DNA from 3 places in the Rhodoferax sp. GW822-FHT02A01 genome. Region 3 is predicted to be linked to each of the others. Evidence: predicted binding sites of a transcription regulator. Region 3 holds the regulator's gene; each other region holds the start of a gene.

Region 1 (10,153 bases), 1.7 Mb from region 3:
ATGTAGTCGCCCACGGCGAAGGTGAACAACACGAAGACCAAGCCCAAGGTGAGCAGGGTGCGCAGTGCCCGCCAGGGGCCCAAGCCGCTGGTGCGCAGGATGGTGAACTCCGAACTCTGCGCCAGCCGGGCCATGACGAAGATCGTGCCGATCAACACCGTGATGGGCATGAGTTCGTAGATGTGGTTGGGCATGGTCAGGCCGATATAGATCAGCGCCTGCGGGATGCGATAGCCCAGGGCTCCGCTACGGTTGACAGACTGCAGCTCTTCCACCAGGTCAAAGAAGAAAAACAGCGCCACAAAGCCCAGGGTCACCAGTGCCACGGCGATGACCACCTCGCGGTACAGCAATCGACGAACGGTTTTCATGAGGGGCTGCTTTCGGTGGACTGGTCTGTGTTGTGCCGTTTCAGACGCAAGACCCAATTGTTGTTGCGCTTGGCCAGCCAGAGCAGCCCCAGAACCAGGGCGGCGCCATGCAGCCCCAACAGAAACGGAGCGAACTGCATGCGCCCGGACTCCACCCAGCTCTTGCCCAGAACCAGGAAGTTGAAGTACGCCACGAAGATCAGGAAAGCGAATCCCAGGTTGGCCACCCGGCCTACGCGCGGGTTGGTCCCCGCGACGGCTACGCCAATGATGATGAAGTTGAATGCTGCCAGCACCAGGCCTATGCGCCAGGACAGCTCGCCCAGATACTGCGGATTGGACTCCTGCAGCAGTTGCATGGTTGTCAGGGAACTGGATGGGATGTAGGTACGGGCTGAAACGTCATCGGCGCCCACGCGGGCACCGTAGCGTTCAAACTCGCTCACGGTCATGTCTGCCTTGCCAACATTGCGCTCCAGGCGTTGTCCGTTTTGCAGTACCAGGAACTTGTCCGGCCCAATGACTTCAATATGGCCGCTGCGCGCGGAGGTAATGGTCTGCTTGTCTTGTTCGTTGGTGGCGATGAAGACGTTGTTGCCGACTTCCTTGTTTTCGGAATTCTTTTCGATGAAGAAGACACGGTCGCCATTGGCGGATTCCTGAAACTGCCCTGGCTGGATGCGGGCAATATCCCCACGCTTCTCATAGCGGTCACGCAGGTCCTCGATACGGCCAAACGCCCAGGGAAGAATCAGGAAAGCCAGGACCACGATGATCACCAGAATGGGCCAGGCAAAGCGCAGCAATGGTGTCAGTAGCGAAGTCAGTCCACGTCCACTGCCGAACCAGATCACCATTTCACTGTCCTTGTACATGCGGGTGAGCACGCTCAGGATGGCGATGAACAGGCTCATGGACAGGATGGTGGGCATGTCCGATAGCACGGTGTAGCCCATGACGATCATCACATCGGTGGGGTTGAAGGTTCCGCGTGAGGCTTCTCCGACGGTGCGGATCAGCGTCATGGTCATGACCACGGTTGCCAATACGACCAGCGTGGCCCCGAAACTACGGGCAAGTTCTTTGCGGATGGAGGAATGGAATAACATTGCGTCGAAGGAAGAACCCGAATTATGAACTTTGAACTCAAGTCCCTCAGCCTTGCTCAGGCTGCCACCGAAAAATGCGACGCGCTGCTGGTGTTGCTGGGTGATGACTACAAACCCGCCAAGGATGGGTTCTCCGCTCTGATAGGCCGTGCCCTCAAGGACGGCGATGCACAGACCAAAGCGGGAAAAGTCCTGGCCTTGTACAAGCCGCCGGTGGTGCAAGCTGCCCGCGTGGTGCTGGCCGGCATTGGGGACGGTAGCGCCAAACAGGTCCGAAGCGCCGTGAGTGCGGCCTATGCCGCAGCCAAGTCCGACAAGCTCAAGAAGCTGGTGGTGGTGTTTGCCTCCAACCCCAGCGCTGCTGCCTTGCGCGCTGCCGTGGCCGCCACGGCAGATGCCAGTTACAGCTACACGACGACCAAGTCCAAGGGCGAAGCCCGGGTGTTGCAATCGGTGTTGGTGGGCGCGGGTAACGCGGATGAGCTGGCTGGCGGCTTCGAGCGCGCCACCGCGGTGGTTGCGGGAGTGGAGTTTGCCAAGGAATGGGCCAACCGTCCGGCCAACCATGCGACGCCCACGGTGCTGGCAAAAGCTGCGCAAAGCCTGGCAAAACATGCCCGCATCACCTGTGATGTGCTGGACGCGAAGGCCGTTACCAAACTCGGCATGGGCGCCTTCCTGGCCGTGGCACAGGGATCGGAAGAGCCTCTGCGCTTCATCGTGCTGAAGTACAGCGGCGCGGCCAAGTCTGCGGCGCCGACGGTTCTGGTGGGCAAAGGCATCACCTTCGACAGCGGCGGCATCTCCATCAAGCCTGCAGCCGAGATGGACGAAATGAAGTTCGACATGTCCGGGGCCGCCAGCGTGCTGGGCGTGTTCCGCACGCTGTCCGAGCTCAAGCCTGCCATCAACGTGGTGGGGCTGATCCCCGCCTGCGAAAACCTGCTCAATGGCCGTGCCGTCAAACCCGGCGATGTGGTGACCAGCATGAGCGGCCAGACCATCGAAATTCTCAACACCGATGCAGAAGGTCGCCTGGTGCTGTGCGATGCACTCACCTATGCCGAGCGCTTCAAACCCAAGGCGGTGATTGACATTGCCACGCTCACTGGTGCCTGTGTGGTGGCACTGGGTGCGGTTCGCAGCGGATTGTTCTCTTCGGATGAGGCATTGGCCCAGGCGCTGGGCGCTGCCGGCGATGCTGCGCAGGACCTGTGCTGGCGCATGCCGCTGGACGAGGAATATGCCGAGGGCCTCAAGACCCAGTTTGCCGACGTGACCAATGTGGCTGGTCGTGCGGCAGGCGCCGTGACCGCGGCCAAGTATCTGCAACGCTTTACGGAAAAGTATCCGTGGGCGCACCTGGACATTGCGGGCACTGCCTGGAAGAGTGGGGCAGCCAAGGGCGCGACCGGTCGCCCCGTAGGACTGTTGGTCGAGTACCTCCTGACCCCCGCACAAGCGGCAGCCAAGTAGACAAGTGACCGAAATAGCCTTTCACTTCGGTGCGCCGGACAGGCTGGTCTACACCTGCCGGCTGCTGCGCAAAGCCAGTGCCACGGGCGCGCGCTTGCTGGTGCGCTCCAGTGCGCAGATGGTGGGAGAACTGGACAAGGCGCTCTGGAATCTGGGGCCGGTGGATTTCATCACCCATTGCGACGCTACGGCACCAGCCGCAGTCAAAGCCCGTTCGGCAGTCCTGCTGCAGAGTGCGGATCAGCCCTTGCATGCCGATGTGCCGATCCTGGTCAATCTGTCGGACGATGTGCCCCAGGGCTTTGAGCAGTTCCAGCGGGTGATTGAAGTGGTCAGTACCGATGAGCAGGATCGCAGCCAGGCGCGTCGCCGCTGGAAGCGTTATACGGAATTGGGCTACACCATCACTCGGCATGATCTGACAACCAGGGCAGGGGAGTGACACTGTGCCAAACCGCATGCCTCCCCGCTACGTTCCTACCCTGACGCAGGTCGTGCAACCACCTGCAGGTGGGACGGCGCCCGCGCCATCAGCGTCGCCCGCCGCACCCACCAACGTTGTGCCGCAGCAAATTGACCGGAACGCCTTGGCGCAAAAAGTCATCTGGCAAGTGCGCCCGCAGCTGGAGGCGGAGCTGCGCTCAATAGCCCTGGAGCTGTTTGAGGCGCAATTCAGCACCCTGCTCCCTTCTTTGCATCTGCAAATAGAGGAAGCTGTACGCGAAGCCATTGAGCAGGCCTTGCCAAACATGCAGCGCGATCACGATTGATCTGCCAATTCGCGGAATTTAGTCAGATCTTGATGTTAGAATCATAGGCTCTGGAGCGGTGGATGAGCGGTTTAAGTCACACGCCTGGAAAGCGTGCGTGGGGTAAAACCCACCGCGGGTTCGAATCCCGCCTGCTCCGCCAGATAGTTAGCATTCATTCGGGCTTCAAGAGGGTTGTTCCAGCAATCCGCCCAAAAACCCACCCAACGGAAAAGCGATTGCACTGCAATCGCTTTTTTCGTTTGTGCGTTGTGTTTTTGTAAAACCGAGGAGCCAGCCCGGCTCGTATTAAGCGGCTGCGGCCACCTCAGCAGCTTTCAAGCCCACTTGCGTTTCATCGATGGTTTCCATGATCCCGAATTCCATCAGCATGTCTTCGAGCTGATCCATGGTGATGGGGGTGGGAATGGTGCCATTGCCGGCGTTGTTGTGCACCTTGCTGGCCAGGGTTCGGTATTCGTCGGCCTGCTTGGAATCAGGTGCGTATTCGATCACGGTCATGCGACGCAGCTCGGCGTGCTGCACGATGTTGTCGCGCGGTACGAAGTGGATCAGCCTGGAGCCCAGCATGCCGGCCAGTGCTTCAGCCAGTTCGTATTCCTTGTCGGTCTGGCGCTCATTGCAGACTAGGCCGCCCAGGCGCACACCGCCCGAGTTGGCGTACTTGAGAACCCCCTTGGAGATGTTGTTGGCTGCGTACATGGCCATCATTTCGCCGGACATGACGATGTAGATTTCCTGTGCCTTGTTTTCGCGGATGGGCATGGCAAAGCCGCCGCACACCACGTCACCCAGCACGTCGTAGGACACGTAGTCCATTCCGTCATAGGCCCCGTTTTCTTCGAGGAAGTTGATTGAGGTGATCACGCCGCGACCGGCGCAGCCCACACCTGGCTCAGGACCACCGGACTCCACGCAGCGAATGTTTTTGTAACCCACTTTCATCACGTCTTCGAGTTCCAGGTCCTCCACAGAGCCGGCTTCCGCAGCCAGGGACAGAATGGTGTCCTGGGCCTTTGCGTGCAGGATCAGGCGGGTGGAGTCGGCCTTGGGGTCGCAGCCGACGATGAGAATCTTCTGGCCCAGATCGCTCAGTGCGGCCAGGGTGTTTTGAGAGGTGGTTGATTTACCGATACCACCTTTGCCATAGAAGGCGATTTGCCGAAGTTTAGCCATTGGGATGATCCATTCAGAGAGGTTGAAGAACAAGGTTGCGTAGCCACGACCATGTCAGCCTGACGTGTCTGCGACTCTCGTTAGAAGGACCACGATTCGGCAGGACTTTTGTCCGCGCAACGTCCTAACCGCACCTTCCGTGCCATGTTTTTTCCATCGTCGCGGAATTGGCCAACAGGTCACCCTCACTCCGGCAATAGATTGAGCAATCAAGGCTCCTTGGCGAGTGGCGGCGGCCATGTATCACTCGGGAAATGCGACTCTTCGAAGTGAAGCCGAAGCGCCCAGACAAAACACCAAATGCAGCAAGGTGCAGCGGCATTTGCCAACAATCCAAACAATCGTTGTCTTCATTGCTACGCGGTGATGTAGTCAACGTCACATACTTCGAGCAACTGCGCGCGTCGCCTTGAAATACCTCAATCGGGTTGAGGCCTTCGTCAGTGGTCCTGGCTAACCTATTTGGTCACTGCGTTCTTCGTCAGGGCTTCCAACGCGCGGATCCGCTCATCGCGCTGGGCCATGCACTCGATCAGCCCGTGCAGCAGGCGAATGCTGTTCTCCGGAATGGCTTCAAAATGAAATCCGACATGCCCGTATTGGTTGCCCTGGGTGGCCGCGACTCGCGCCATGCAGCCGAAGTGGGCTTCACCCAGTAGCAAGACGCAGTAAAAGGACTTGCCCTCGGCCCCCAGGAAGACGGGCAGCTGCCACTCGTCACACTGAATGCCGAAACCCGACATGCTGACGTCTTTGAGTTCGCAGGTTTCTCCAATGGCCAGTCCGAGATTGAACCAGACTGCCGCGCGGTCTATAGGCGCGTGGCGGGAGTCTGCTCTGCGATTAGGCGCCTGGACGTAAACGGTTGCTTTGGATTCGCTGGGTGGCAAGGCTATCTCCGTGGCAGTATGGATACCCAGTTTAATCCGGCGTACAGGCTATTTTGTGCTTTGCACCATTTTCATTGCGGTTGCAATCAACGTGGACACTTCGCTCATATTGCCGGGAATGATGAGAGTGGTGGTGGCGTCGGCTGCGACCTTGCTATAGGCCTCCACCGCCTTTTCCGCAACCTTGAGCTGCACCGCCTGTTCACCGCCAGGTTGGCGGATGGCGGCAGCAATGCGTTCGATCGCCTGTGCGGTGGCGTCCGCCACTGCCGTGATGGATGCGGCCTGGCCCTGGGCCTGATTGATGGCGGCCTGTTTCTCGCCTTCGGAGCGGGCGATGAAGGCTTCGCGTTCGCCGGTGGCGATGTTGATCTGCTCCTGGCGGCGCCCCTCAGACGCGGCAATCAGGGCACGCTTTTCACGCTCGGCGGTGATCTGGGCCTGCATGGCATGCAGGATTTCCTTAGGCGGCGTCAGGTCCTTGATTTCATAGCGCAAGACCTTCACGCCCCAGTTCAGCGCCGCCTCGTCAATGGCCGCTACCACCTGGGCGTTGATGATGTCACGCTCTTCAAACGTCTTGTCGAGCTCCAGCTTGCCGATGACCGAACGCAGACTGGTCTGCGCCAGCTGGGATATGGCCACGATGTAATTGCTTGAGCCATAACTGGCCCGCATGGCGTCGGTGACCTGGAAGTACAGAATGCCGTCCACCTGCAGTTGGGTGTTGTCCCTGGTGATGCACACCTGGCTGGCGATATCCAGCGGGATTTCTTTGAGGACGTGTTTGTAGGCCACCTTGTCCACAAAGGGCACCAGGATGTTGAGGCCCGGGGTGAGGGTGCCGTGGTACTTGCCCAGGCGCTCCACCACCCAGGCGTGCTGCTGCGGCACGACTTTGACGCTGCGGCTGATGAACAGTACTGCGATAACCAATAAGACGATTGCAATTTCCATGGTGCTTCCAGGTTGGGTAATTCAGAATCAGGCCTTGTCGACCAGAAGACGGTTGCCTACCAATTCGGCAACCCGGTGGGGACCGGCACTGGGGACTACACCGCTACGGTGAATGGCCGTCCAGCGGGCGCCCCGGTAATGGACATCGGCAGTGCCGTCGGGGTTCCATTGGTCGATCTGCACGGTCTCACCAATGTCCAGATTGACATTGGCATTGGCCTGCGCGGCCGGTTCTTTGTGGCGCTTCATCTGGCGCAGGTGCCAGAGCACCACGGCGCCACCTCCCACCACAGCCGCCGTCACGATTTGCGCGGCAAGCCCCAGTCCCAGATGCGCAGCCGCCGCTGCCGCCGCAAAGCCGATGGATAGCATCAGCAGGTAAAACGTGCCGGTCAGCAGCTCGGCTGCCACGGCGCCTCCAGTAATGAGCCACCAGACGGTCGATTCAGCCATATTCAGGAATCCCGATGTGTTGATGACGCCACATTGTGGGCCAAATAGTGAGGGGCACCATAAAACCCACACCATATGTACTTACACTTCGCGCCTATTTGCTGATTTTCGCCCAGTCGTTGGAGGCCTTTCATGAAGTTTCGCTTTCCCATCATCATCATCGACGAGGACTTTCGCTCCGAGAACACGTCGGGTCTGGGCATCCGTGCCCTGGCGCAGGCCATAGAGTCGGAGGGCTTCGAGGTGCTGGGCGTCACCAGCTACGGTGACTTAAGTCAATTTGCGCAACAGCAAAGCCGCGCCAGTGCCTTCATCCTGTCGATTGACGATGAAGAGTTCACACCCGGCCCCGATCTGGACCCCGCAGTGCTGAACCTGCGCCACTTCATAGAAGAAGTGCGCCGCAAAAACCTGGACGTGCCGATCTACGTGTACGGCGAAACCAAGACCAGCCGCCATATTCCCAATGACATCCTGCGCGAGCTGCACGGCTTCATCCATATGTTTGAGGACACGCCGGAGTTTGTGGCACGCCACATCATCCGGGAAGCCAAGAGCTATCTGGAAGGCGTGCAGCCGCCGTTCTTCAAGGCCTTGCTGGATTACGCCGAAGACGGCTCCTACAGCTGGCACTGCCCCGGCCACTCGGGTGGTGTCGCTTTCCTGAAAAGCCCGGTGGGCCAGATGTTTCACCAGTTTTTTGGCGAAAACATGCTGCGTGCCGACGTCTGCAATGCCGTGGAAGAGCTGGGCCAGTTGCTGGACCATGACGGCGCCATCGGTGCCAGCGAGCGCAATGCGGCGCGTATCTTCAATGCCGACCATTGCTTCTTTGTGACCAACGGCACCAGCACCTCCAACAAGATTGTCTGGCACCACACAGTGGCGCCCGATGACGTGGTGGTGGTGGATCGCAACTGCCATAAGTCGGTGCTTCACAGCATCATCATGACCGGCGCGGTGCCGGTGTTCCTCAAGCCCACGCGCAACCATTTCGGCATCATTGGCCCGATTCCCCGCGAAGAGTTCGAGCCCGCCGCCATCCAGGCCAAGATCAAGGCCAACCCTTTGCTCAAGGGCGTGGACGCCAAGAAGGTCAAGCCCCGCGTGCTCACCATTACCCAGAGCACCTATGACGGCGTGCTCTACAACACCGAAACCGTCAAGGACATGCTCGACGGCTACGTGGACAACCTGCACTTTGACGAGGCGTGGCTGCCCCACGCTGCGTTCCACCCTTTCTATGGCACGTACCACGCCATGGGCAAGAAGCGTTCGCGCCCCAAGCACGCCGTGGTGTATTCCACCCAGTCCATTCACAAGCTGCTGGCCGGTATCAGCCAGGCCAGCCACGTGCTGGTGCAGGACTCGCAGACGGTCAAGCTGGACCGTCCGCTGTTCAACGAGGCTTACCTGATGCACACCTCCACCTCGCCGCAGTACAGCATCATTGCCAGCTGCGACGTGGCCGCCGCCATGATGGAGCCTCCGGGAGGTACCGCTTTGGTGGAAGAAAGCATTGCCGAAGCGCTGGACTTCCGCCGCGCCATGCGCAAGGTGGACGAAGAGTACGGTGACGACTGGTGGTTCAAGGTCTGGGGACCGGACAAGCTGGCGGACGAGGGCATTGGCCGCGCATCTGACTGGGTCATCAAGGGCGAGAGCAAGACCGCCAAGGCCAACTGGCACGGTTTCGGCAAAATGGCCGCCGGCTTCAACATGCTGGACCCGATCAAGGCCACCATCGTTACGCCCGGCATGGACCTGAACGGCAAGTTCGCCAAGACAGGTATCCCGGCTAGCATCGTGACCAAGTTCCTGGCCGAACACGGCGTGGTGGTGGAAAAGACCGGCTTGTACAGCTTCTTCATCATGTTCACCATCGGCATCACCAAGGGCCGCTGGAACAGCATGTTGACCGCGCTGCAGCAGTTCAAGGACGACTACGACAAGAATCAGCCCATGTGGCGCATCCTGCCGGAGTTCTGCAAGAAATATCCACGCTACGAAAAAATGGGCCTGGCAGACCTCTGCCAGCACCTGCATGCCTTGTACGCCAAGTACGACATTGCGCGTCTCACCACCGAGATGTACCTGAGCGATCTGACGCCGGCCATGAAGCCCAGCGACGCCTACGCGCACATTGCCCAACGCAAGACCGAGCGCGTGGCCATTGACGAACTGGAAGGCCGCATCACCGTGGGCCTGGTGACGCCGTACCCACCCGGCATCCCGCTGCTGATTCCGGGGGAAGTCTTCAACAAGAAGATCGTGGACTACCTCAAGTTCTCACGCGAGTTCAATACCCGTTGCCCGGGCTTTGAGACCGATGTGCACGGCCTGGTGGAAGAGGTGGATGCCGACGGCAAGGTCCACTATTTCGCGGACTGCGTCAGGGCGTAAAAAGCGTAGATGGCGTCACGTCGACGCCATCTACAACGCAGCTCAGGCGTGGATTTGGCCCAGCTGACGGGCAATGATGTCGTGGTTGAGCCACAGCACCGGGCCTGTCGGCGCGGACGATTCGCGGAACATCAAGGGGCCTGTGGCTTCAATCACCAGGCTGCTGAGCAAGTCGGTTATCAGCGCCTTGCTGTCCTTGTGCAATTTCTGCACTTCGTCTGACGTGCCAATGGTGAGGTCGGCCTGATCCTGTTGGTTGGGCATGGGCCATGCTTCGAAATTCCGGAAAGGCTGCATCGTAGGGTTGGTCTGGAAGTCCAGCACCTTCTGCAGCACCGACTCCAGCGAAACGCCGTCGACCAACAGGGCCTGGCAGGCCTGCCATTGCCCATCGGTCCAGGCTCCGGCGCTCTCCTTTTTCAGCGCATTGAGCAACGGGATCAGTGGCAGCTCCACGCCGGCAAAGATGTCGGAGGAGTTGGTCCGGATTTCGGGACAGTTGTAAACGGTTGCCTTGACGCCTTGCTGCCAGGCAGCCTGCGCAATGC
Region 2 (10,153 bases), 110 kb from region 3:
GACCCAGGCGGATAAGCCGCACGGCTGTCTGATGGTGCACGGAAACCTAGTGGGAACGCCCGAAAGCAGGCAAGTCCGCGAGGAGCTGCAGCTGCACCGCCGCGCGGTGGTGAGCAAGCTGCGTGAGCGATTGCGCAAGGCGCAGGCGGAAGGCGACTTTCCAGCGGACGTCAATGCTGCGGACTTTGCACTGTTCATCACCACGCTGATCCAGGGCCTGGCGGTACAGGCCGCAGGCGGCGCCTCGCGAAAGGCCCTGCACCGCGTTGTCACACTGAGCCTGCAAGCCTGGCCCAGCGGGGACTGATTGCTAGATGTTTTTCTTGCCCGCCAGCAGCTTGGCCTTGTCCGACGGGCTGTAGTGGTCGAAGTGGCCTTGCGCTGCAGCCACACGGCGGTGTGCCATGCGGATGGCTTCTATCTTGCCCGCAGGCGATATGCGCGAGACGCACTTCTCCAGCGCGCTGCTCTGGCATTGCGGGCACACGGGCGTGTCGCCATGGCGCACCAGGGTTTCAAAGTCGTGGCCGCAGGCGGGGCAGTGGAAGTCAAACAGTGGCATGGGTCGCTCCGGAAGATGCAAGTGGTGTGGCGCAGCGTTCGGTGGGGGAGGCACAGCCTTCGCCCGTTGACGTTGCAGGGTTCGTGCCAAGTCCGACCCAGGCGTGGACTGCCGCGGTATCGAAACCGACATGGCGTGTCTGGTCGTCCGCGCGCTGCATCAGCGGCCTGCGGATCAGCAGGGGCTCTTGCAGCAACAGTTGCAGCGCCTGCTCCCGATCGAGCTGGTCCGGCTGCACCTCACCGCTCTTGACGCGCGGCGCTGCGCGGTTGAACCAGTCCGCGACCGCGAGTGGCGCCAGAAACTCCAGCAGTGTCTCCGCCGTCCAGTGCGCGGTCAGCAGATTGCGCCGCTCCAGGGTATGGCCGGCATCTTCCAGCGCACGGCGCTGCCGTGCATTGCCGCCGCAACCGGGTTTTTCAAAAAAGAGAATGTGTGTCATGGAACCGCCAAAGCATGTGAAAGGTCCAGCAGCGCAACCGTCTGCTCGGTAACGGCTTGCCGGGTGGCAGGCTGCAAACGGTCCAGCCAACGCCTGGGCAACTGCGATGCGCCGCAGCGTGCACCGGCCAGCATGCCCAGCAGTGCGCCGGTGGTGTCGGCATCGTCGCCCTGGTTGACGGTGGCAACCATGGCCGTCTCGAAGTCCGCGTGCAGCGTCAGAAAGTGCAGCACGGTCTGCACCGTATCCACCACATAGGCAGTGGCGCGCTCGCGGTAGGGTGTAAAGCGGAATACCTCGTTCTCGGCGATCCACTTTTCTGTCCAAAGCTGGCACACGCTGTGGTCCGCGCCACGCAGCAGGGTACGCAGCAGCCAGCCCAGGCCCAGCGTTGCAGAGTCCGAGAACGGATGGTGGTGGGTCAGCCGCGCCTGCGCCATGGACAGGCGCTCAAACGCGGATTCGCTGTGCAGCGTGGCCAGCACGGTGGGCAGGTTGCGCATGAGTGCGCCATTGCCGCCGTCACCGGGGTTGTAGGGGCCTTGCAGCGTGCCTTCGCGCAAATAGCGCTGTATGCCCCGGCGGCAGGTGTTGCCGCAGTCCACCGGTTTGGATTTGAGCCAACGTCCATAAGCGTCACCAATGCTGCGCACCAGCGCGTCATCGCCCTGCATCAATCCTTGCAGGGCCGCGTTGCCACCTTGCAGCAAGGCCTCGCCCAGGGCCAGGCTCATGGTGGTGTCGTCAGTCACTTGACCCGCAGCCAGCTTGAGCCAGCCGCCGCCAATGATGTCGCGGTGCACGCCGTACAGCTGCACGATCTCGCGTGGCCGCATGAATTCCACCGTGGCACCCAGCGCGTCGCCAATGGCAAAACCCAGGTAGGCGCCCAGGGCGCGGTCGGCCAGATCAGGCATAGCGCGCCATCACTTCGTAGTCGCCACCCAGGGCCAGCACTTCCTGCTCGCCCTGCAGCACCTGGCCGGGCAATAGTTCGGGGAACACCAGTACCTTCACGATGGGCACCTGCACTTCCAGCACCCAGTCGCCAAAGCACGAGGCATCTTCCTGCGACAGGCTGAACGACACCAGGTTGTTCAGGCGCACGGTGCAGCGGCGGTTCTGCAGTCGCCCGGCCACCACCTGTTCCTCGCACTGGTTGCTGCCGCGCCAGAGGCGCAGGTGCTGTGCGTTGGTGCCGTCCTGCTGCTGGATGCGGCGAAGGGCCCACTGGCAATACGTGTAGAGCAGGTCGAGCTGCTGGTGGATATTGTTGTTGTTGTAGCGGCTGGCTGCCTTCTCCTGCAGGTAGACCACCCAGGCCGGGGAGGGAAAGCGCAGCAGCGGCTGCTTGTGAAAGCTGGGTACCAGGCCAAAGCGGCTCTCCACCCAACCCTTGAGCACGGCGCCTGCCGGGCCGTTGGAGTCCATGCCCCAGCCCTGCAGCAACTTGCGCCAGCTGCTGCGCCAGCGGCGTTGTTCGGCCGCACCCATGGCCTGTGCTTCGTGGGCTTCGGGTTTGCGCAGTCCAAAGGCCAAGGTCAGGTAGTGCACAAACATGTCATGGGCCTCGTTCAGGTCGCGGCTGCTGTCGAGTAGATGAAACAGGGCGGTATGGGCCTCATAGGTGCCGGCAATCGCGAGTGCTGTGGGGTGCGCATTGAAGTCGGTGCTGGCCAGCACCCGCGCTGGCACGCCCACCAGGTTGGAGGCGTACCAGCGGTGGGGCAGGTCCGTGTCATCGTCGTACGCCACGGCAGGCCGGGCAGCGCCTCAGACCGGGCGGTTTTCGTTGGGGTTGCGCACCGGGCCCATCAGCTCCAGGCCTTCTGCGTAGGTGATGGTGTCAAACGTGATGTCGAACTTGAGCGCGGCGTCGGCAATGGCGTCGAGCTTGCCCGCGGTGTCCTTCTTCTTCAGGTCGTTCTTTTCCAGGTAGAACAGGTCCAGCAGCTCGTTGTAGACGGTGGACTCGTCGATGGGCAGCACATAGAACAGGGCGCCCTTGTATGGCACCTGGTACTTCTTGGACAGGTCGATGTTGTTGCAGAACAGAAAGTACTTGCCACCGGCGCTCAAGGAGTCGCCCAGTGTTTCGGCCACGTCCTTGAGGTATTCAAAGCTCAGCAGGTAGCCGGCAAAGAAGGGCAGGTGTTTCTCGCCCACATTGGCAATGGCCATGGCCTGTGCGCACAGCAGTTCGGGCGGACGCGCTTCGTCGGCCAGCTTGGGGGCAAAGCGCAGCGCCAGTTCACCGCGAAAACCCACGCGACCGGGTTTGCTGGTGGCGGCCTTGAGCAGGGGGTTGAGCAGGCGACCTTCATTTTCCAGAGGAGCGAGCGCGGTGTCGTCAGTGGGTTTGAGGGCGAGGGTTGCGGTCATGAAGAGTCCTTGGTTGTGGTTGCGATGGTTGCGGGATGGGGGCCGGTGTTTCGCATCCAGTCGGCCGTCTTGAAAAAGGAAGTCATCAGCGTCTGGTGCAGGCCAGGGTCCGCACCGATGTCCGTCAGGGCGGCGTCCATGCAGGCCAGCCAGGCGTCGCGTTCGGCCACGCCAATGGCAAAGCCGCCATGGCGCATGCGCAAGCGCGGATGGCCATGGCGCTCGCTGTAGGTCTGCGGGCCACCCAGCCACTCGCACAGGTAGCGCACGAGTACCGTCTTGGTCGAAGTCAAGTCATGCGCATGCATGGCACGTATGCCGCGCGCGTCGCTACGTGCGTCCATATGCCGGTAGAAGGCATCCACCAGTTTCACCACGACGGCTTCCCCGCCCAACAGGTCGAAGTGCCTGGAAGTCGGCTGTGCGGCGGTGATGGGCTGGGGATTCATGCCGCTATATCAGCAATGACCGTACCAACCCGCAAATGCAATACAGCACCCTGCAAACCCTACACAAATGGCGCCCCGCGTCGTGCGCCAACGGAATATTTGCGACATCCAAACCCGTTTTGTAGGGAAATGAACAAAGCCGGGTTGATGGATGTCATGGCCCTCGAAAAACACGTTTTTCCCTCTGAAGAAGTGGTTTGAAAGGGCGTTTGCAATGCGCTTGAAAAGCATGGCACGGAAGGTGCAATGAGGGGACTGCGCGGACAAAAGTCCGGCCGAACCGTGACCCCAATAACAAGACTTACAGGCACGTCAGGCTGACATGGTCGCGGCTACGCAACCTTGTTTTACAACCTTACTGAATGGAGTATGAAATGGCTAAACTTCGGCAAATCGCCTTCTACGGCAAAGGCGGCATCGGCAAATCAACCACCTCTCAAAACACCCTGGCCGCACTGAGCGACCTGGGCCAGAAGATTCTCATCGTCGGCTGCGACCCCAAAGCCGACTCCACCCGTCTGATCTTGCACGCAAAGGCCCAGGACACCATTCTGTCCCTGGCTGCAGAAGCCGGTTCCGTGGAGGACCTGGAGCTCGAAGACGTGATGAAGATCGGCTACAAGGACATCCGCTGCGTGGAGTCCGGCGGTCCTGAGCCAGGCGTGGGATGCGCCGGCCGCGGCGTGATCACCTCGATCAACTTCCTCGAAGAAAACGGTGCCTATGACGGCGTGGACTATGTGTCCTATGACGTGCTGGGTGACGTGGTGTGCGGCGGCTTTGCCATGCCCATCCGTGAAAACAAGGCGCAGGAAATCTACATCGTCATGTCCGGCGAAATGATGGCCATGTACGCTGCCAACAACATCTCCAAAGGCATCTTGAAGTACGCCAACTCCGGCGGCGTGCGTCTGGGTGGCCTGGTCTGCAACGAGCGCCAGACCGACAAGGAACTGGAACTGGCCGAAGCACTGGCCGGCATGCTGGGCTCCAGGCTGATCCATTTCGTGCCACGCGACAACATCGTGCAACACGCCGAACTGCGCCGCATGACCGTGATCGAGTACGCACCCGACTCCAAGCAGGCCGGTGAGTACCGCACGCTGGCACAGAAGGTTCACAACAATGCGGGCAACGGCACCATCCCCACCCCCATCACCATGGACCAACTGGAAGACATGCTGATGGAGTTCGGAATCATGAAGACCATCGACGAGTCCGAAGTCGGCAAGAAGGCTGCTGAGCTGGCGGCCTGAACAGAAGCACCCCCGTTGCTTGCTCACCGCGTGTAGCCGCCTCCCCCCTCAAGGGGGCGCTCCCTGCGGACTGGCAAAGCCAGATCCGCGGGGCCCCTGAAGGGGGCGCGCGTGAACGCAGCGCAGTGTGTATAGCAACCCATTCATTTTTTACTGGAGTTTCCACATGACCGCCACCGTTGAAGAGCGCAAGGCCAGCAACAAGGCCCTGATTGATGAAGTGCTGAAGGCCTATCCCGAAAAGATGGCCAAGCGCCGTGCCAAGCACCTGGGTACGTTTGAAGAGGGCAAGCCCGATTGCGGCGTGAAGTCCAACATCAAGTCCTTGCCTGGTGTGATGACCATTCGCGGTTGCGCCTACGCTGGCTCCAAGGGCGTGGTGTGGGGACCGATCAAGGACATGGTGCACATCAGCCATGGCCCCGTGGGCTGCGGCCAATACAGTTGGGCGGCTCGCCGCAACTATTACATCGGTACCACCGGTATCGACACCTTTGTGACCATGCAGTTCACCTCCGACTTCCAGGAGAAGGACATTGTGTTCGGTGGTGACAAGAAGCTCGACAAGATCATCGACGAGATCCAGGACCTGTTCCCCTTGAACAAGGGCATCTCCATCCAGTCCGAGTGCCCCATCGGTCTGATTGGTGACGACATCGAAGCCGTCTCCAAGAAGAAGAGCAAGGAATACGAAGGCAAGACCATTGTGCCGGTGCGTTGCGAGGGTTTTCGCGGCGTGAGCCAGTCGCTGGGTCACCACCTGGCCAACGACGCTATCCGTGACTGGGTGTTTGACCGTACCGATCCCAACAAGCGCCCCGAGTTTGTTTCCACCCCCTATGACGTGGCCATCATCGGTGACTACAACATCGGTGGCGATGCATGGTCCAGCCGCATCCTGTTGGAAGAAATGGGCTTGCGCGTCATCGCCCAGTGGTCCGGTGACGGCACTATTGCCGAAATCGAGAACACGCCCAAGGCCAAGCTCAACGTGCTGCACTGCTACCGCTCGATGAACTACATCAGCCGCCACATGGAAGAAAAGTATGGCGTGCCATGGGTCGAATACAACTTCTTCGGCCCCACCATGATCGAGAAGAGCCTGCGCGAAATCGCCAGCCACTTTGACGACACCATCAAGGCCAAGGCCGAAGAAGTGATCGCCAAGTACAAGCCTCTGATGCAGGCCGTGATCGACAAGTTCAAGCCCCGTCTGGAAGGCAAGACCGTGATGCTGTACATCGGTGGCCTGCGCCCCCGTCACGTCATCGGCGCTTACGAGGACCTGGGCATGGTCGTGGTCGGTACCGGCTACGAGTTCGGCCACAACGACGACTACCAGCGCACCACCCACTACATCAAGGACGCCACGCTGATCTATGACGACGTGACCGGCTACGAGTTTGAACACTTCGTCGACAAGGTCAAGCCCGACCTGGTGGGCTCCGGCATCAAGGAAAAGTATGTGTTCCAGAAGATGGGCGTTCCTTTCCGCCAGATGCACAGCTGGGACTATTCCGGCCCCTACCACGGCTACGACGGCTTTGCCATCTTCGCCCGTGACATGGACATGGCGATCAGCTCGCCCATCTGGGGACTGACCAAGGCCCCTTGGAAGTCCTGATCCGCATACCACCGATTCACTTATCTATTGGAGCCAGCCATGTCTCAATCTGCTGACAAAGTCATTGACCACGAAATGCTGTTTCGTGAGCCCGAGTACCAGAAGATGCTCGCCGACAAGAAGGAGTTCGAATTCAACCACTCCGATGACAAGATCAAGTCTGTCGTCGAGTGGACCAAGACCGAGGACTACAAGCAAAAAAACTTTGCCCGTGATTCCCTCACTGTGAACCCGGCCAAGGCCTGCCAGCCGCTGGGCGCCGTGTACGTGGCCAACGGCTTTGCCAAGACCCTGAGTTTTGTGCACGGCAGCCAGGGCTGCGTGGCCTATTACCGCTCGCACTTCTCGCGCCATTTCAAGGAACCCACCTCCTGCGTGTCATCGTCCATGACGGAAGATGCAGCCGTGTTCGGTGGCCTCAACAACATGGTCGACGGCCTGGCCAACGCCTACAGCCTGTACAAGCCCGACATGATTGCCGTCTCCACCACCTGCATGGCCGAAGTCATTGGCGACGACGTGGACGCCTTCATCAAGACCAGCAAGCAAAAGGGCAGCATTCCCGAAGAGTTCGACGTGCCCTTTGCCCACACCCCCGCTTTTGTGGGCAGCCACATCACCGGTTACGACAATGCGCTTCTGGGTGTGCTGCGCCACTTCTGGGACGGCAAGGCCAAGACCACCGAACCGCTGGTGCGCGTGCCCGATGACAGCATCAACTTCATTGGTGGCTTTGACGGCTTCGTCGTCGGCAACATGAAGGAAATCCGCCGCATATTCGATCTGTTTGGGGTCAAGGTCAACATCATCTGCGACCCGTCCGGCAACTGGAACACACCGACCGATGGCGAGTTCCGCATGTACGCCGGTGGCACGACCAAGGAAGAAGTGATTGCCGCCCTGCACGCCAAGGCAACCATCGTGTTCCAGGAATACTGCTGCGAAAAGACCAGCAAGTTCATCGCCGAGCACGGCCAGGAAGTCGTGGTGCTCAACGCCCCCATGGGTGTGGCTGGCACCGATAAGTTCCTCATGGAAATCTCGCGCCTGACCGGCAAGCCCATTCCGGCCCAGCTGGAAAAGGAACGCGGCGAACTGGTGGACGCCATGGCAGACAGCCAGGCCCACTTGCACGGCAAGCGCTATGCCCTGTATGGCGACCCCGACCAGATGCTGGGTTATGCAGCCTTCCTGATGGAGCTCGGTGCAGAACCGTCCCATGTGCTGTCCACCAATGGCACCGAAACCTGGGCAGACAAGATGCAGGCGCTGTTTGACTCCTCGCCCTACGGTGCGGGCTGCAAGGCCTACCCCAAGCGCGACCTGTGGCATCTGCGTTCCCTGCTGTTCACTGAGCCGGTGGACTTCATGATCGGCAACACCTACGGCAAGTTCCTGGAACGTGACACCAAGACACCGCTGGTGCGCATGGTGTTCCCGATCTTCGATCGCCACCACTACCACCGCTACGCCACCTGGGGCTATGACGGCGCGATGCGCGTTCTGGTGATGTTGCTCGACGAGTTCTTTGAAGCACTCGATGGCAACACCATGGAAATCGCAAAGACCGACTACTCCTACGACATCATTCGCTGAGGCACTGCATCCGCCTACTGCGCGGGCCGATCTTGCGTTTGCAGTCCTCGCCGTACGGGTGTACGGCTGTGGGCTTCAACGCAACCTCGACCCGCTCGCTACGGCGGCTGCAGCACCTCAGTCAACTCGCTGCGGCTCGCTTCGCTTCGCCACGGCTTGTTGACTGATAACTGCTTTGAACTATCGAGAAACATATGGCCAACGTAACTTTCAGCTCGCCGCGCCTGAAGAAAGATGTCACGGTCTATGCCGTGGCAGGTGACACCAAGACCTTGCTGGCTACGGCCAAGGCCCACAATATTCCGTTGGACTCGGAGTGCGAGAACGGCGAATGCGGTTCCTGCCAGGTGCGGGTTTCCGTGCTGTCGGGCAACACGCCTATCGGTGTGGCGCTGACGGAAAAAGAGAAGACAGTTCTGAAGCTGGCCGGCAAGATCACGGCGCAGCAAATCAGTGACGCCGAAACCAAGGACTTGCCGCCACCCTGGCGCCTGGCTTGCCAGATGGTGGTGCGTGATGAAGACATCGTCGTGAATTTCTGAGAGCGCATTGCGCAACGGAGGCTTTTCCATGGGCACTACCTTTATCAGGACGACATCGGACGGACGCAAGGTGGAAGTCATAGACGGCTGGATCTGCCTGAACGGTGTGCGCGAAGCCGACAGCCTGATCCCCATGGAGGAGCACCCCAACCGCCAGGCCATTGCCCGGGCCGTACCGGGTGCCACGCATGCAGGCGGGCGTTTGCCCTTTACCTTGGCTGAAGCGGCCGCGGTGCAGGGGGCCTTGTCCGAAGCGCAGCGCCAGTTTGATGCCAGCCCGGCGGGCATCACCCAGAGACTGCGCCACGCGGTCTGGGCCAAGGCCCATGCGGATGGCGTGGAGTAGGCCGTGATCTACGTCATAGAGCTTCCCGCCAAGGGCTATCCACAGGCCTGGTTCGCCTATGACAAGCAGGACTTTGCCAACAAGATGCAAACCCTGGGCAGCCCGGAGCGTGAGCGCTATGTGTACTGGGACGAGGCCGAGGCCATCGCAGCTTTTGAAGGACGGGACCCGCTCATTGCCGACAAGTCCATGTGGCGCGCGCGCCATGCGCTACATGAGCAACTGGTGGCTCTCGATGTGCTGACGGACGATTGAGCCGGGGGCTGACATGCTGACGCGCATGCAATACGACATCCTCAAGGGCAGCGCCCACAGCATGGCGGTGTTGCTGACCCATATGCAGAGCGAAGTGGAGCTGTTTGCCAGTCCCAACACGCTGGAGCGGGTGGAGAGTTATCTGCTGGTGATGGCCCAGACGCTGGCGCATCTGCCCCAACCCTTGCGGGATCGCCTGGTGCAGGTGGACTGGCACGGCTGGGCCTGCCTGCAGAAGTTGCTGGAAGAGGACGGCCAGCCGCGCCGTGCGGAGGTCTGGTATGGCATCCAGTCGCTGGTGCCGGCCACGCTGGAGCTGATTGCCAAGTTGCGCAAGCAGGAACCGGTGTGGTTTGAGATCGGGTTTTGAACAAGGAACACCATGAACAGCGTTGAAGAATTTCTGGCCCACACCATCCAGCTGGAGAGCGAGGCTGCATTGCGTTTCGGTCAACTGGCCGATGCCATGATGACCGCCGGCAACCGGGATGTCGGCAAGCTGTTCCGGCGTCTGGCGGACTACTCCCTGCTGCATCTGGGCGATGCGCGTGCGCGTTCGGGCTATCGCGATCTGCCGGTGCTGCAGAGCAGTGACTTCCGCTGGCCCGATATCGAGAGCCCGGAAGCCGCAGCTATCTGGGCGGCGGACCCGTTCATCGGCATCGAGCAGGCGCTGCAGGTGGCGCTGGACGCCGAAAC
Region 3 (10,153 bases):
ATGAACCACCCGCTGGCAACCAAGCAAAGCGTGTCGGCACAGGAGCTCAAGAGCGAGACCATGCTGCTATTGGGCAATGGCCATTGCTTTCGCGACCACGTGCTCGAGGTGTGCCCGGAGTTTGCCCGCTTCTCCAGCGACGCCGAAGGCATACGCAAGAGTTTCGAGGGTTCTAGCCTGGAAACCATCAAGCACATGGTGGCAGCCGGCATGGGCATCACACTGGTGCCGCGCCTGAGCGTACCGCGTGAGGCACTGGAATCCAAGAAGCGCCGCCATGAAGACGCCTTTGTGAAGTACCTTCCGGTCACCGACGACAAAGGAGGACCACCGCCCACACGACGCGTGGTGCTGGCGTGGCGGCGCAGTTTTACCCGTTATGAAGCCATTGCAGAGTTGCGCAACGCAATCTATGCCTGTGAATTGCCAGGAGTGACCCGTCTATCGTGAGTGCGCGTTTTGCCTTGTATCTGGATCTGATCCGTTGGAACCGGCCCGCCGGCTGGCTTTTGTTGCTCTGGCCCTCTTTGTCCGCTCTCTGGATTGCCTCCGGTGGTTTTCCCGGCTGGCATCTGACCGCAGTGTTTGTGCTGGGCACCATCCTGATGCGCAGCGCCGGCTGCTGCATCAACGACGTGGCCGACCGCAACTTTGACCGGCATGTCAAACGCACGGCGAACCGGCCCGTCACCAGCGGCAAGATTTCGGTGCAGGAGGCGTTGGCCGTAGGCGCCGTGCTGGCGCTGCTGGCCCTTGGGTTGGTACTCACTACCAACAGCACCACCTTCGCCTGGTCGTTTGCCGCCCTGGCTGTGACGCTGATTTATCCGTACGCCAAGCGCCATGTCTCCATGCCGCAAGCGGTGCTGGGGATAGCCTTTAGCTTTGGCATTCCCATGGCCTTTGCCGCGGTGCAGTCGCAGGTGCCCTTGCTGGCCTGGGTGCTGCTCATTGGCAATCTGTTCTGGGTTTTGGCCTATGACACCGAGTACGCCATGGTGGACCGCGATGACGACCTGCGCATCGGCATGAAAACCTCCGCTATCACGCTGGGGCGCTGGGACGTGGTGGCCGTGTTGTCCTTTTATCTGGTGCAGCTTGCCATTTGGTCCTGGGCGATTGTTCCGCAACCGCGTGGCTGGGCATGGTGGCTGGGTGTGGTGGTGGTGCTGGCGCAGGTGGTGTGGCATGCCACGCTGATCAAGGACCGTACCCGGGAAGGCTGCTTCAAGGCATTCCGCGCCAACCATTGGGTGGGATTCACCTTGTTTGCCGCCATTGCGGTGGGTTTCGCCTGACAGCATCCGCCTCCCGGTCAGCGCAAAAAGCAAAAGGCCCGAACCTGTAACAGTTCGGGCCTTTTGCTTGAGGCCCCGGTAGGGGCTCCATCGCCGCTTGCGACGGCGCAACGCAGAATTACTTGGCGCTCAGGCACTCTTTCATGAAGGCCTTGCGTTCGTCGCCTTTGAGCGCCTTGGTCTTGGCGTCGGCGTTGCAGGTCTTCATCTTGTCCTGCTGGGTGGCAGGCTTGGCAGGTTCTTCTTTCTTGGCGCTCAGGCATTCCTTCATGAATGCTTTGCGCTCGTCACCCTTGAGTTCTTTTGCCTTGGGGTCTGCATTGCAGGTCTTCATCTTGTTTTGCTGATCGGACGCTGCATGGGCTACGCCCACGGTCAATGCCATACCCAAAGCCAGGAGAGTCAAAATTTTCTTCATCGTTGTTCCTCAAAAAGGTTGGGCAGGAGGCCTGCCATTACGTCGGAATCCGGGGGGATTCCAGCACATAACGTAGGGTTTTGCAAACCCGTTGACCAGCAAAACACGGATAAAAAGCCCCCCGCTTAAAATCAGCGGCTATGTTGTCTGTAAAAAACGAACTCTTGCTGGCGCTTTCCGCCTGTCTTGAAAACCTCTCTGCTGGCGCTGGTGCCAAAGCAGCCTTTGAATCCCCCAAAGTGGCGGCCCATGGCGACTTTGCCACCACGGCGGCCATGCAACTGGCCAAACCGCTCAAGCGCAATCCGCGCCAACTGGCCGAAGACCTGTGTGCTGCACTGCGCGCCCAACCGGCTTTTGAGCGCTGGGTGGATGCGGTGGAGATCGCCGGGCCGGGCTTTATCAATATCCGCCTCAAGCCTGCTGCCAAGCAGGAAGTAGTGCGCGAGGTACTGGGCCAGGGCCAGCAGTTTGGCAAGCAGTCGTCCAACGGCCAGCGCATGCTGGTGGAATTTGTGTCCGCCAACCCCACGGGCCCGTTGCACGTGGGTCATGGCCGTCAGGCCGCGCTGGGCGATGCCATTTGCAACCTGTTCGACACCCAGGGCTGGGATGTCTACCGCGAGTTTTATTACAACGACGCAGGCGTGCAGATCAACACCCTGGCCGCCAGCACACATTTGCGTGCGCAGGGTTTCAAGCCTGGTGACGCCGAGTGGCCCAGTGGAGAGAATGCCGCAGCCTACAACGGTGATTACATTGCCGATATTGCAGCAGACTTTCTGGCGGGCAAGACCGTTCAGTCCGACGACCGCAGCTTCACCGCCAGCGGCGATGTGAACGATGTGGACGGCATGCGCCAGTTTGCCGTGGCCTATCTGCGCCATGAGCAGGATCTGGATTTGCAGGCCTTTGCGGTCCGTTTTGACAACTATTACCTGGAAAGCAGCCTCTATACCAGTGGCCGTGTGGACGCCGCTGTGAAGAAATTGCAGGAAGCTGGCAAGACCTACGAGAAGGACGGCGCGCTGTGGCTCAAGTCCACCGATTACGGGGACGACAAGGACCGGGTGATGCGCAAGCAGGACGGTAGCTACACCTACTTTGTGCCGGATGTGGCCTACCACATCGCCAAGTGGGAGCGCGGCTTTACCAAGGTCGTCAACATCCAGGGCACCGACCACCACGGCACCATTGCCCGCGTGCGCGCCGGTCTGCAGGCCGCCAATGTCGGCATTCCCCAGGGCTACCCGGACTATGTCTTGCACACCATGGTGCGGGTGGTCCGTGGTGGCGAGGAAGTCAAGATATCCAAGCGCGCCGGCAGCTATGTGACGCTGCGTGACCTGATTGAATGGACCAGCAAGGATGCGGTGCGCTTCTTCCTGCTTAGCCGCAAGCCGGACACCGAGTACACCTTTGACGTGGACCTGGCGGTACAGAAGAACAACGACAACCCGGTCTATTACGTGCAGTACGCCCATGCACGCATTTGCTCGGTTCTGGCGACTTGGGGCGGTGATCGGGCCAGCCTGGCGCAGGTGGATTTGTCGGCCCTGACCAGCCCGCAGGCCCAGGCGCTGATGCTGCTGCTGGCCAAGTACCCCGAAATGCTCACTGCGGCGGCCGTGGACTTTGCCCCGCACGACGTCACGTTCTACCTGCGCGAGCTGGCCGCCTGCTACCACAGCTATTACGATGCCGAGCGCATCCTGGTGGATGACGAAGCCGTCAAGCTGGCTCGACTGGCGCTCGTGGCCGCAACCGCACAGGTGTTGCACAATGGACTGGCTGTGCTGGGCGTGAGCGCTCCACAGAAGATGTAATTTCTTTCAAGAGACTCAAAGGCATGAAGCAACAGCGCGGCGGAACCATTCTGGGTTTCATTATTGGTGTGGTGGTGGGCCTGGCAGTGGCTCTGGGTGTGGCTGTGTACGTCACCAAAGTGCCCGTTCCCTTCATGAACAAGGGCCAGACCCGCAGTGCCGACCAGGATGCGGAAGAGGCCAAGAAGAACAAGGACTGGGACCCCAACGCGCCCTTGTATGGCAAGAACCCAGTCAAGCCGCCGCAGCCCGCGGCTTCAGGCCCCGTCACGCCGGCGGCTCCGGTCGCCAGTGCCCCTGCAGCACCGACCAAACCCGAAGCCAAGGCGCCGGATGCCAAAGCCAGCGATGCCAAGGCCGCAGATGCCAAGAAGCCCGAAGCCAAGGCCGCGGCTTCAGCAGACCCGATCGGTGAATTGGCCAAGGCCAAGACTGCGGCAGCGGATGCCGAGCCCTTTGTTTATTGGGTGCAGGTGGGCGCCTACCGCACGGCAGAAGATGCAGAGAGCCAGCGTGCCAAGCTGTCGCTCAGCGGCATCGAAACCAAGATTTCGGAGCGTGAGCAGTCCGGGCGCACGGTGTACCGCGTGCGGGTGGGGCCTTTCGATAAGAAGGAAGATGGAGAGAAGACCAAGGAAAAGCTGGACAAGGCGGGTCTGGATACCGCCCTGGTCCGGGTGCAGCGTTAACGCTTCTTTACCTGGGTGAGATAACCTTTGTCTGATGGACAGACCATAGATTCGAACAAGACTGGAGTGATATGAAACGTCGTGATTTTTCCCTGCTGGCCGGCGGTGCTGCCGTGGCTTCAACCACCCTGTGGAGTGCCGCGGCCCACGCCGACGCTGCCAAGCCCGAGGCTGGGACGGACTACCTGGTGGTGGACCCGCGCGCACCGGTAGAGGCGCCTGCAGGCAAGATAGAAGTGGTGGAATTCTTCTGGTACAGCTGCCCGCACTGCAACGCGTTCGAGCCCATGCTGGAAGGCTGGATCAAGCAGCTGCCAAAGGATGTGGCCTTTCGCCGCGTGCCCGTGGCATTCCGCGATGACTTTGTGCCGCAGCAGCGCCTGTTCTACGCCCTGGACGCCATGGGCCTGGTGGACAAGCTGCATGCCAAGGTCTTTGCTGCCATCCACGTGGAAAAGCAGGATTTATCCAAGGCGCCTGCCATTCTGGCGTGGGTGGGCAAGCAGGGTGTGGACGTTGCCAAGTTCACCGAACAATTCAACTCCTTCAGCGTTGCCGCCAAGGCAAGCAAGGGAACGCAATTGCAGAACAGCTACAAGGTCGAAGGCGTGCCCGCGCTGGGTGTGGCCGGCCGTTTTTACGTGGACGGTTCTCTGGCCAAGGGCATGGACAAGGCTATCAAGGTCGTTGAAGCCCTGGCTGCGACAGTGCGCAGCGGCAAATAGGAAAACCCTGAGGCCGGGTCCACGGTCGCGGGTGACAAGTGACGTATCCCCGAACTAGAATGATTGCAATATCAATCACTCAGCGGGGCATACGCCATGTCGGATTCCAAGTTCAGGCTTATTACAAGAAGTGACTTTGACGGCCTGGTATGCGCCGTCTTGCTCAAAGAGCTGAACCTGATTGATGACATCAAGTTCGTCCATCCCAAGGATATGCAGGATGGCAAGATCGAGGTCACCAGCCGCGATATCACCACCAATCTCCCCTACGTCCCGGGGGTGCACCTGTCGTTTGACCACCATGCGTCAGAGACCTTGCGCAACGATGTTGCCGCCAACCATGTGATCCACCCGGATGCGCCATCGGCTGCGCGGGTGGTGTTTGAACATTACGGTGGCACCGCCCAGTTTGGCGCGCGCTTCAATGAAATGATGGAGGCCGTCGACAAGGGTGACTCCGCGCAGTTCAGTGTTGATGAAATCCTCAACCCCACTGGCTGGGTGCTGCTGAATTACCTGATGGATTCGCGTACCGGCCTGGGCCGTTTCCGCGAATTCCGGGTCAGCAACTACCAGCTGATGATGGATCTGATCGACTACTGCCGCACCCATGGCATTGACGACATACTGAAGCTGCCCGACGTGATGGAGCGGGTGGAGTTGTATTTCGAGCATGCCCAGAAGGCCAAAGCCCAGCTGCAGCTGTGTTCCACGGTCCACAACAACGTGGTGGTGTTGGACCTGCGCCACGAAGACACCATCTACGCGGTGAACCGCTTCATGGTGTATGCGCTGTTTCCCCAGGCCAACGTGTCCATCCATGTGATGTGGGGCGTGCAAAAGCAAAACACCGTCTGCGCGGTGGGCAAATCCATCACCAACCGGACCTCGCGCATCAATATCGGTGCCTTGATGCTGGTGTACGGTGGGGGTGGCCATGAAAATGCTGGAACCTGCCAGGTACCCAATGAGCGGGCCGACACGGTGGTCAAAGAGCTGGTTTCCCGCATCAACACCGTAGGTTGAACTTCTGCGGGTAATCCCGCACACACGATTCAATTTTCGTCAAGGCATAAAACATGCCATGCGCTCGCTACAATGGCCGTGCGCACTGTGTGCAAGTTTCGTGCCTTTATGAAAAAACACATTCTTTTCTCGTTGGTGATTGCTACGCTGCTGTTTGCAGCCGGTGGCGTGCGCGCCGAAAAAGCCGACCAGAAAAAGCCCATGAACATCGAGGCCGACGCGCTGCGCTATGACGACCTCAAGCAGGTCAGCGTATTCACCGGCAAGGTTGTGCTGACCAAGGGAACCATCGTGATCCGCGCAGATCGGCTGGATGTGCGCCAGGATCCTGACGGATATCAATTTGGCGTTGCCACCGGTTCCGCAGACAAGCTGGCCTTCTACCGGCAGAAGCGCGAAGCCTTGGACGAGTTCATCGAGGGGGAGGGCGAAACCATCACCTATGACGGCAAGGCCGATACCGTGACCTTCACCGGCAAGGCGCAGTTGCGCCGACTGCGTGGCGCCACGTTGGCCGATGAAATCACCGGCGGTGTCATCGTTTATGAAAATCTCACCGACCTGTTTACGGTCGATGGTGCCGCCAACACCAAGGGACCGACAGGCGCCCTGGGAACCGGTCGCGTGCGGGTCATGCTGACCCCCAAGCCCGAAGCCAGTGCTCCGGCGCCTGCCGCAACCCCGTTGCCGCTCAAACCATCCGCGACCCTGGGGGGGGCCGCCAAGTGAGTGGTTTTGCTGCGGGGAACTTGACGGCGCAACATCTGCAAAAGTCCTATGGCAAGCGCCAGGTGGTCAAGGACGTGTCTCTGACCGTGCGTACGGGCGAAGTGGTGGGCCTGCTGGGTCCCAACGGCGCTGGCAAGACCACCTCGTTTTACATCATCGTGGGACTGCTACGGGCCAGTGGAGGAGACATCTCCATCGACGGCAATTCGATCGAGTCCATGCCCATACACCGGCGCGCGCGTCTGGGGCTGGGCTACCTGCCGCAGGAAGCCTCGATTTTTCGCAAGCTCAATGTGGAAGACAACGTGCGCGCCGTGCTGGAACTGCAGCGCGACGAAGACGGCACTCCATTGCGCAGCGCGGAGATCGAGAAGCGGCTGACCAATCTGCTGCAGGAATTGCGGGTCGAGCACTTGCGCGAGTCTCCGGCGCTGGCCTTGTCGGGCGGTGAGCGGCGGCGCGTGGAGATTGCCCGCGCTTTGGCTACCGGGCCGCGTTTCATCCTGCTGGACGAGCCGTTTGCCGGCATCGACCCGATTGCGGTGATCGAGATCCAGCGCATCATCAACTTCCTCAAGGCGCGCGGCATCGGGGTGCTCATCACCGACCACAATGTGCGCGAGACCCTGGGCATTTGCGACCACGCCTACATCATCAGTGATGGCCGCGTGCTGGCCGAAGGCACGCCTTCGGAAATTGTTGACAACCCCGAGGTACGCCGCGTGTACCTGGGTGAAAACTTCAAGATGTAATGAAGCAAGGTCTCTCATTACGCGTCTCCCAGCATCTGGCGCTCACGCCCCAGTTGCAGCAGTCGATCCGTCTTCTGCAGCTCTCCACGCTCGAACTGAGCCAGGAAGTGGAGCAGATGCTGGACGAGAACCCTTTTCTGGAACTGGGTGAGGACCATGCCGAGCGGGAAGAGTTCGGCATCGCACAGGCGGATACGCCGGTCAGTGAAGGCGACAAGGATGTGGAGTTTTCCGCCACCATGCCCGACCTGGGCAGCAGCACCGTGGCCTCCACCAGCAGTGATGAAGACAACAGTCCCCTGAGCGGGGACGAAGGCATCGACTGGGAAGGCGACGGCACCACCGAAATGACCCCGGACGACGGCGAGTGGGGCGTCGAGGCCAAGGCCAGTACCAATAACCTCACTGGCGACGAAGACAAGGACGCCACCGAGCTGGCCCGCACGCAGGAGAGCTTGCAGGCCTTCCTGCATCGGCAGACACTGGGTTTGCGCCTGAGCGCCGAAGACGCTGCCGCGCTGCGTTTCCTGATCGAGTCGCTCAACGATGACGGCTATCTGGAAGAGCCGCTCGAGGACCTGGCCCGCACCTTGAACCCGCAGGATGAAGAGCAGTTGTACGACCTGGTGCACCATTTCTCGGTAGCCCTGGGACTGCTGCAAAGCCTGGAGCCGGTTGGCGTCGGTGCCCGCAATTTGAGCGAGTGCCTCAGTCTGCAATTGAAAGCTCTGCTGCGCAATCCGGACCTGGAAGACGAAGAGCGCGAGCAACTGGAAGTGGCCCTGCGCATTTGCCAGCAGCCCATGGAATTGCTGGCGCGCCGTGACATCAAGCGGCTGGTGCAATTGGGCGTGGGCAGCGATGCCCTGGTGCGCGAGGCCATAGCGCAGATTGCGCGGCTGGAACCCAAGCCGGGGCGGCGCTTTATCGACGTGGAGCGCAACATCGTGGTGCCCGACGTGCTGGTGGTGCCGGTGACCAACGCCAACAAGGCGGCTGCACCCAAGTTCCGCGTCATGCTCAATCCCGATGTGATGCCGCGCCTCAAGGTGCATGACATCTACGCCAATGTGCTGCGCAACCACCGCGGTGGCAAGGACAGCGCCAGCCACGCCGCGCTGCAGCAACGGCTGCAGGAGGCGCGTTGGTTCATCAAGAACATCCAGCAGCGCTTTGACACCATCCTGCGCGTGAGCACGGCGATTGTGGAGCGGCAGAAGAGCTTCTTCACCCATGGCGAATTGGCCATGCGCCCGCTGGTGCTGCGTGAGATCGCCGACGAACTGGGCTTGCACGAGTCCACCATCAGCCGCGTGACCACCGCCAAGTACATGGCAACGCCTTTTGGCACCTTTGAGCTGAAGTACTTCTTCGGCTCCGGCCTGGGCACTGAGTCCGGCGGCAATGCGTCCAGCACCGCGGTGCGTGCACTCATCAAGCAGTTCATCAGCGCCGAAAGTGCCAAGAAGCCGCTGTCAGACAACCAGATATCCGAGATGCTCAAGGAGCAGGGTATTGAATGTGCCCGGCGCACTGTGGCCAAATACCGCGAGGGGCTGAAGATCGCCCCCGCATCCCTGCGCAAGGCGCTATGAACCAACTGCAACTCTTTCTTCCCTGCGCCGCCGGTGTGGAGGATTACCTCGCGCCCGAAATCCTGCGCATCACCGGCCTGCCGCCCGGTTGCATCACCAAGCAGCGTGGCGGTGTGGCCGTGCGCACATCGTTCACGGACGCCATGCGCCTGAACCTGTACTGCCGCCTGGCACAGCGTGTGCTGGTGCTGGTGTCGTACACCGAATACCGCAACGAGCAGGACCTGTACCGCGCCGCCATGGCGGTGCCGTGGGAGCGCTGGTTCACACCGCGCGAGACCATCAAGATCGAGGTCACCGCCCAGCACAGCCCATTGACGTCGCTGAACTTTGCAGCACTCAAGGTCAAGGATGCCGTCTGCGACCGCTTCCGCGAGACTTCGGGGGGCGTGCGTCCTGATGTCAACACACAGTGGCCCGATGTGCGCATCTATGCCCACCTCACCACTGACAGCTGCTCGCTCTACATTGACACGTCCGGTGAGCCATTGTTCAAGCGGGGCTGGCGCGAGGACAAGGGCGATGCGCCGTTGAAAGAGACCTTGGCAGCCGCCATGATCGCCGCCAGCGGCTGGGCCGATGGTGACGACGACCTGATGCCCTTGTACGACCCCTGCTGCGGCAGCGGCACCATTGCCATCGAAGCCGCGCAGATTGCCTGCAATATTGCGGCGGGCTCGTTGCGCCGCTTTGCCTTCGAGAAGTTTGTGCCCTTCCAGCCCAAGGTCTGGCAGGCCATGAAGCAGGAAGCGGCTGACGCCGTGGTCAAGCCCGAGCCCGGCCAGAAAGCTCTGATCTACGGCAGCGATGTGTCGCACCGCATGGTCGACTTCGCGCAGCGCAACGCGGAGCGCGCGGGCGTGGCCGATGTCATCGAGTTCCGTGGTGGTGACGCCCTGCAGCGCATGCCACCCATCGAAGGCGGTGGCGTCATGCTGCTGAACCCACCCTACGGCGAGCGCATCGGCATTGGCGGTGTGGCCGGTGAGGGCGTGCAGGCCCGCTATGGCGCCCGCGAACTGGCCGAGACCGAAGACGGTGTGGCCTTCTTCACCCAATTGGCCAGCCACTGGAAGAAAAACTTCTCCGGCTGGA

The links. The regulator sigma-54, encoded in region 3, starts transcription at its own class of promoters, with help from an activator protein. The targets are predictions, from matches to a motif close to TGGCANGNAANCTGCTTT.
Region 1: the regulator sigma-54 is predicted to act here: its motif matches at 5,030-5,047, upstream of nifH (nitrogenase iron protein).
Region 2: the regulator sigma-54 is predicted to act here: its motif matches at 4,066-4,083, upstream of nifH (nitrogenase iron protein).

What each region holds. Positions count from the first base shown of each region.
Region 1 is NZ_CP152376.1:4,378,177-4,388,329, forward strand. Features, by position in the region: gene lptG (LPS export ABC transporter permease LptG) at 1-371, opposite strand, end outside; gene lptF (LPS export ABC transporter permease LptF) at 368-1,480, opposite strand; gene AAGF34_RS20765 (leucyl aminopeptidase) at 1,505-2,956, shown strand; gene AAGF34_RS20770 (DNA polymerase III subunit chi) at 2,961-3,398, shown strand; gene AAGF34_RS20775 (hypothetical protein) at 3,544-3,726, shown strand; tRNA gene AAGF34_RS20780 (tRNA-Ser) at 3,779-3,868, shown strand; gene nifH (nitrogenase iron protein) at 4,015-4,902, opposite strand; gene AAGF34_RS20790 (PilZ domain-containing protein) at 5,361-5,792, opposite strand; gene AAGF34_RS20795 (stomatin-like protein) at 5,841-6,749, opposite strand; gene AAGF34_RS20800 (NfeD family protein) at 6,777-7,202, opposite strand; gene AAGF34_RS20805 (arginine/lysine/ornithine decarboxylase) at 7,335-9,605, shown strand; gene AAGF34_RS20810 (hypothetical protein) at 9,648-10,153, opposite strand, start outside.
Region 2 is NZ_CP152376.1:690,753-700,905, reverse strand. Features, by position in the region: gene AAGF34_RS03335 (TetR/AcrR family transcriptional regulator) at 1-307, shown strand, start outside; gene AAGF34_RS03330 (zinc ribbon domain-containing protein) at 311-562, opposite strand; gene AAGF34_RS03325 (ArsC/Spx/MgsR family protein) at 549-1,004, opposite strand; gene draG (ADP-ribosyl-[dinitrogen reductase] hydrolase) at 1,001-1,921, opposite strand; gene AAGF34_RS03315 (NAD(+)--dinitrogen-reductase ADP-D-ribosyltransferase) at 1,914-2,759, opposite strand; gene AAGF34_RS03310 (hypothetical protein) at 2,778-3,386, opposite strand; gene AAGF34_RS03305 (group II truncated hemoglobin) at 3,383-3,835, opposite strand; gene nifH (nitrogenase iron protein) at 4,210-5,091, shown strand; gene nifD (nitrogenase molybdenum-iron protein alpha chain) at 5,258-6,715, shown strand; gene nifK (nitrogenase molybdenum-iron protein subunit beta) at 6,755-8,311, shown strand; gene AAGF34_RS03285 (2Fe-2S iron-sulfur cluster-binding protein) at 8,506-8,853, shown strand; gene AAGF34_RS03280 (hypothetical protein) at 8,882-9,199, shown strand; gene AAGF34_RS03275 (hypothetical protein) at 9,203-9,454, shown strand; gene AAGF34_RS03270 (hypothetical protein) at 9,480-9,824, shown strand; gene AAGF34_RS03265 (ferritin family protein) at 9,837-10,153, shown strand, end outside.
Region 3 is NZ_CP152376.1:582,866-593,018, reverse strand. Features, by position in the region: gene AAGF34_RS02745 (LysR substrate-binding domain-containing protein) at 1-450, shown strand, start outside; gene ubiA (4-hydroxybenzoate octaprenyltransferase) at 447-1,298, shown strand; gene AAGF34_RS02735 (PsiF family protein) at 1,417-1,716, opposite strand; gene argS (arginine--tRNA ligase) at 1,857-3,542, shown strand; gene AAGF34_RS02725 (SPOR domain-containing protein) at 3,566-4,231, shown strand; gene AAGF34_RS02720 (thiol:disulfide interchange protein DsbA/DsbL) at 4,303-4,956, shown strand; gene AAGF34_RS02715 (exopolyphosphatase) at 5,053-5,982, shown strand; gene lptA (lipopolysaccharide transport periplasmic protein LptA) at 6,091-6,711, shown strand; gene lptB (LPS export ABC transporter ATP-binding protein) at 6,708-7,463, shown strand; gene rpoN (RNA polymerase factor sigma-54) at 7,463-9,058, shown strand; gene AAGF34_RS02695 (class I SAM-dependent RNA methyltransferase) at 9,055-10,153, shown strand, end outside.